2 regions of the Scandinavium sp. UTDF21-P1B genome follow, and region 1 is predicted to be linked to the other one. Evidence: predicted binding sites of a transcription regulator. Region 1 holds the regulator's gene; the other holds the start of a gene.

The links. Region 1 encodes CRP, which controls carbon source genes, mostly activating them, when cyclic AMP is high. Its sites were predicted from a motif close to ATGTGANNNNNNTCACAT; they were not measured.
Region 2: the regulator CRP is predicted to act here: its motif matches at 1,971-1,988, upstream of yrbN (protein YrbN).

What each region holds. Positions count from the first base shown of each region.
Region 1 is NZ_JBFLVD010000018.1:296,851-300,134, forward strand. Features, by position in the region: gene AB1287_RS16500 (YccS/YhfK family putative transporter) at 1-1,506, opposite strand, end outside; gene crp (cAMP-activated global transcriptional regulator CRP) at 1,566-2,198, opposite strand; gene AB1287_RS16510 (OsmC family protein) at 2,505-2,909, shown strand; gene AB1287_RS16515 (phosphoribulokinase) at 3,004-3,284, opposite strand, start outside.
Region 2 is NZ_JBFLVD010000014.1:98,364-101,647, reverse strand. Features, by position in the region: gene AB1287_RS11250 (DEAD/DEAH family ATP-dependent RNA helicase) at 1-1,891, opposite strand, end outside; gene yrbN (protein YrbN) at 1,884-1,964, opposite strand; gene nlpI (lipoprotein NlpI) at 2,071-2,955, opposite strand; gene pnp (polyribonucleotide nucleotidyltransferase) at 3,063-3,284, opposite strand, start outside.

The sequences.
Region 1 (3,284 bases):
GACCATGCCACCAAAGGCAATCAGGCAGCCTATCAGCGTGTCGATCAGGCGGGCGACAATGAACTGATCGCCATTCAGCGTCAGCAGCTGAATGGTATACACCGCGGTGACCGTAAAACCGACGGTCGCCCAGCCGTAGCTTTTACGGATAATCAAATAGCTCACCAGCGTAATAATCAGCATGGCCGCCAGCGCGTAGCCTTCAGGGGCATGAAAGTGCAATGTGATACCGGCGATGGTCAGCCCGGCAAGCGTGCCTGCTGCGCGGTGAAAAATTCGTACCCTCGTTGCGCCGTAGCCGTTCTGCGTGACCAGAAGAACCGTCATCAGGATCCAGTAAGGTTTGGGCAGGTGCAACGCGGACCCCATCAGGCTGGCGATGCTCAGCATGACGCTGATGCGCGCCGCATTGCGCAGTGCAGCTGATTTTAGTGACAGATAACTTTTCAGCGCGGCAAACAGCGGCAGGCGTCGCTCGTTATCAGCCATCAGGTTGCGTGGGTAGAGCGGTCTTTGCATGCGTAGTACCCGCGCAATGCGGCCAAAGTGCCAGACGCAAAACTGCCCGACGGGATTATCCGGATGCTGGCGGGCGATCTTTTCCAGCGCGCCGATCTGCTTATCCATGCTAAAGCGTAGCGGAAAGCGGTGATACAGAATGTCATCGGCCATCACCCGCAGACGTGCGGCGATGGTTTGTGCGTTCCAGCGGATCACCGCTTCGGCGTGGCTACGCTCGACCAGCTTTTGCACCTCGGCGGGCTGATGCAGGCTGACGGAGATGTGCTCCTGTAAATCGAGCCCCATCTGAAAGGCGCGCAGCAGGCGTTTATAATCGTGGTTTTTGTTAGCGGCGAGCATATGCAGCTGCTGATAGCACTGGGTAATGAGATCAACGGCCTTTTGCTGGCGAGTCAGCAGCGGTGGCAACGCTTTTTCCGGATCGGTGTGCTGGGTCAGCAGGCTGTATTTGGCTTCGCAGTAATCGGCCAGCTGGCGGTAAAGCAGGCTCAGGGACTCGCGCAGGGGCTGTTCGCGCCACATCCAGAACCAGAACCAGTTAAACAGCCCGTACCACAGCGTGCCCAGCGCGTAGATAAGCAGCGGCTGCCAGACAGGCATGTTACCCGCGAGGCTCAACGTAAAAATCGAGGCGATCAGCGATGCGGGCAGCAGACGCGCATGCAGCGAACTGATTTCGGCGGTAACGCCCAGGGTCATTGCCAGGACGGTCAGAATTAAGGGCAGCGGCACGGTGTGTGCCAGCAGCAGCTGTACCGCCAGGCTGCATCCGGCAAACAGCGAACCACCAACAATCAGGCGTTTAAAGAAGCGCTTGTGGGGCGTGTCGAGACCGGCAATGTTGCAGCAGGCCGGGACTAAGGAGAACAGCAGACCGTACTTGAGATACCCCAGCACCAGGCCGATAGCCACAGGGGTGCATAACACCAGGGTTTGCCGCAGTGCGTAGTTAATTTCCGGGTGATAAATTAGCCTGCGCCACATAGCAATAGCAGTAGAGACAAAAACGGCGTACTGCAGGAGCAATACGCCGTCAAGCGAACTTAGCGGGTGCCGTAAACGACGATGGTTTTGCCGTGCGCGGAGATCAGGTTCTGATCTTCCAGCATTTTCAGGATACGGCCAACGGTTTCACGGGAGCAGCCCACGATCTGACCGATTTCCTGACGGGTGATTTTGATTTGCATACCGTCCGGGTGGGTCATGGCATCGGGCTGTTTTGCCAGGTTCAACAGCGTCTGCGCGATACGACCGGTAACGTCGAGGAAGGCAAGGTTACCTACTTTTTCAGAAGTGACCTGCAGGCGACGTGCCATCTGAGAAGAGAGGCGCATCAGAATATCCGGATTCACCTGGATAAGCTGACGGAATTTTTTATAGGAAATTTCAGCCACTTCACAGGCGGTTTTCGCCCGGACCCATGCACTACGCTCCTGGCCTTCTTCGAACAGGCCAAGCTCACCGATGAAATCGCCCTGGTTGAGGTAAGAGAGAATCATCTCTTTGCCTTCTTCGTCCTTGATGAGTACTGCCACAGAGCCTTTCACGATGTAGTACAGCGTTTCTGCTTTTTCACCCTGGTGAATCAGCGTGCTCTTGGAGGGGTACTTATGAATATGGCAATGAGACAAGAACCATTCAAGGGTAGGGTCTGTTTGCGGTTTGCCAAGCACCATGCGCGGTTATCCTCTGTTATAAGCTGACTCCAGCGGCAGACACGACACTGCCACTGGCTTTGCATTCATATCCTTCCCTGTACCTGGGAAGTCGGCTGTCGGATTTGACTGCAGCCTGTTGTCTGATGTCCTCTGCATACATGCATTACTTCAATGTATTACTGTAGCATCCCGACTGTTTTAGCATAGCTTTTGCCGCGTGTCTCCTGGTGTCTCGCTTCAGCATGACGCACGTCGCCTTCCGTTGCGAGATTTGTTATGTGCGCGTAATCTGTCAGGAAAATTGCAACTCTGGAGTTAACAATTATGCAAGCGCGTGTGAAATGGGTTGAAGGCTTAACCTTCCTCGGTGAGTCAGCTTCTGGCCACCAGATCCTGATGGACGGCAACTCCGGGGATAAAGCGCCAAGCCCGATGGAAATGGTGCTGATGGCAGCAGGGGGGTGCAGTGCGATAGACGTTGTTTCCATCCTGCAAAAGGGCCGTCATGACGTGACGGACTGTGAAGTGAAGCTCACTTCAGAGCGTCGCGAGGAAGCGCCGCGCCTGTTTACCCACATCAACCTGCACTTCATCGTGACCGGTAAAGATCTGAAAGAAGCTGCGGTATCGCGTGCGGTGGATCTGTCTGCGGAAAAATACTGCTCTGTGGCGCTGATGCTGGAGAAAGCGGCGAAAATCACCCACTCGTTTGAAGTGGTGGAAGGGTAATGCCCTCTACGGCCTGATGCCCTCACCCCGATCCTCTCCCCGTGGGAGAGGGAGCAAACATTAAAAACCTTCTCTTCAGAGAAGGTTTTGCAATTTATATCGCCCGACCTTCTATTAACCGCTCGACCAGCGGCGTCATAATCAGCTCCATCGCCAGCCCCATCTTCCCGCCCGGCACCACCAATGTATTCATGTGAGAAATGAATGAGCCCTGCAGCATCGCCAGCAGCCAGGGGAAATCAATGTCGCCCAGGTTCTGGAAATGGATCACCACAAAGCTTTCATCCAGCGACGGGATGCTTTTGGCGGCAAACGGGTTTGAGGTATCTACTGTCGGTACGCGCTGGAAGTTGATATGCGTGCGGGAAAACTGTG
Region 2 (3,284 bases), on a different contig from region 1:
GACGTACTGGCGCATCATCACGACGTGGTGCACGACCACCTTCGCGACGCTCACCGCTGAAACGGCCTGCGCCACCTTCACGGCGTTCACCGCTGAAGCGACGACCTTCACCGCGACCACCTTCACGACGCTCACCGCCAAAGCCACGACCACCGTTACCGCCACGACGCTCACCGCCGCTGTGAGGCTGTGCATCACCCAGCAGCTGCATGTTCATCGGCTTGTTCAGGATGCGGGTACGCGTGAAGTGCTGCAGTACTTCGCCCGGCATGCCTTTCGGCAGTTCGATAGTAGAGTGAGTGCCGAACAGCTTGATGTTGCCGATATAACGGCTGCTGATGTCACCTTCGTTCGCGATAGCACCAACGATGTGACGCACTTCAACACCGTCATCACGACCCACTTCAATGCGATAGAGCTGCATATCACCCACGTCACGACGTTCACGACGCGGACGCTCTTCACCGTTACGATCGCCACGCGGGCCACGATCGTTACGGTCGCCACGACGTTCGAAACGATCGTCACGATCGCGGAATTCACGCTTAGGACGCATCGGCGCATCTGGTGGAACGATCAGGGTACGTTCGCCCTGGGCCATTTTCAGCAGCGCTGCGGCCAGGGTTTCCATATCCAGTTCACCTTCAGTGCCTTCCGGCTGCATTTTGGTCAGCAGGTTACGGTACTGATCCAGATCGCTGCTTTCCAGCTGCTGCTGTACTTTGGCCGCGAATTTTTCCAGACGACGTTTGCCCAGCAGTTCTGCGTTTGGCAGTTCGACTTCAGGAATGGTCAGCTTCATCAGACGTTCGATGTTGCGCAGCAGACGACGCTCGCGGTTCTCAACGAACAGCAGCGCACGGCCAGCACGACCCGCACGACCGGTACGACCGATACGGTGAACGTAAGACTCGGTATCCATAGGGATATCGTAGTTAACCACCAGGCTGATACGCTCAACGTCCAGGCCACGAGCCGCAACGTCGGTCGCGATCAGGATGTCCAGACGACCGTCTTTCAGGCGATCCAGAGTCTGCTCACGCAGGGACTGGTTCATGTCACCGTTCAGCGCGGCGCTGTTGTAACCGCTGCGCTCCAGCGCTTCAGCCACTTCCAGGGTCGCATTTTTGGTACGAACGAAGATAATCGCCGCGTCAAAATCTTCTGCTTCCAGGAAACGCACCAGCGCTTCGTTCTTACGCATGCCCCAGACGGTCCAGTAGCTCTGGCTGATGTCAGGGCGGGTCGTTACGCTGGATTGAATGCGAACTTCCTGCGGCTCTTTCATGAAGCGACGGGTAATGCGACGGATAGCTTCCGGCATCGTTGCGGAGAACAGCGCGGTCTGATGACCTTCCGGGATCTCCGCCATAATGGTTTCTACGTCTTCGATGAAGCCCATGCGCAGCATTTCGTCAGCTTCATCCAGAACCAGACCGCTCAGCTTAGAGAGGTCCAGAGTGCCGCGTTTCAGGTGATCCAGCAGACGACCCGGCGTACCGACGACGATCTGTGGGCCCTGACGCAGAGCGCGTAACTGCACGTCATAACGCTGGCCACCGTAAAGGGCAACCACGTTTACGCCGCGCATGTGTTTGGAGAAATCCGTCATCGCTTCAGCAACCTGTACCGCCAGTTCGCGGGTCGGTGCCAGCACCAGAATCTGTGGTGCTTTCAGCTCAGGATCAAGATTGTTGAGCAGCGGAAGAGAGAACGCTGCAGTTTTCCCGCTGCCGGTCTGGGCCATACCCAGAACGTCGCGGCCACCCAGCAGGTGAGGAATACACTCAGCCTGGATTGGAGATGGTTTTTCGTAACCCAGATCGGTAAGGGCTTCAAGGATAGGAGCCTTCAGGCCCAGATCTGCAAAAGTGGTTTCGAATTCAGCCATGTAGTACGTGTGCCTCAAAATCAATGGCGGCCAGTCTACATAACTCATCGTGAAAACTTAGGGTCATTTTCATTGAAAAGTGTGAACCGGCTCAAATTAGGTGGATTAACGAACAATAAAGCCCTCACCCGTGAAGGTGATGGCAATCAAAAAAGATTATGGGCTGATTTGTTCGTCAGCTATTGCTGGTCCGATTCTGCCAGGTCATCTTGCTCCTGGCCCAAGAGCGCTAATTCCAACAATGCGTATCGGTGCTCAACGAAGTTATGAACGTTGTTAGCAACCGCCAGTTTGAACAGTGCCGCAGCGCTGTCCTTGTCCCCCAGACTTAGGTAGTACTTACCTAAATAGAAGTTTGTTTCACTGAGATGCTCAGCGAGCGAGGTGTTATCCGTTGCGTCTGCCTTCAGTCTGTCCATCAGCGTTGCTTCGCTAATGTTACCGAGGTAGAACTCGACAATGTTCCATCCCCATTGCTCTTTGTCCGATTTTTCGAAGCGCTGCTTAAGCGCTACAACAGCCTGCTTCTCATCGAGCTTCTGCTCAACGATGTAAAGCCACAGGCTACGGAAAGGATCATTGGGATCGTCTTGATAAAACGCCAGCAGATCATCTTGCGCTAACTTATCACGACCACCGTAATACAATGCGATGCCGCGATTTAAGTATGCGTAATTGTAAGTTGGATCAAGCTCAAGTACAGAATCAAACGCTTCATAGGCAGCATCAAAATTGCCTGCCTGCGTTAAATAAATGCCTAAGTAATTGAATACTTCAGGCATATCGGGTCTGATAGCCAGCGCTTGCGAAAAATCGTTACGCGCCAGTGCTCTCAAACCGAGACTATCATACAACACTCCGCGCTCATATAAAAGCTGTGCGCGTTCATCATCGGTTAAAGCCCGACTGGCAAGAATCTGTTCCATACGGGCCAGAATCACTTCCTGCTGTAAAGTCGGTTGCAATGGTACCGCCAGAACTTCACTCTTACGCCAGGCAGAGTTGCTGCATCCTGCCAGCGTGAGTGCTGTCGCAACGAAACACCAGCGCAAAAAAGGCTTCATTTCCCACTCCCGAAGACAACAATTGGATGAACGTCCTGTTCCCCGGCTGCTAACAAGCGTCCTGCCCGGGATACGCCCTCCGCAATGGCGGAGGGCTAACGGCAACCTTACTCGCCCTGTTCCGCTGCCGGTGCTTCCGGCGCGGCCGCAGGCTGAGTCTGCTCGGTCGCTTCTTTAATGCTCAGACGTACGCGGCCCTGGCGATCAACTTCCAGAACTTTCACCGGTACTTCCTGACCCATCTGCAGATAGTCAGTCACTTTCTCAACGCGCTTATCGGCGATCTGAGAGATATGAACCAGACCTTCTTTACCGCCACCGATCGCCAC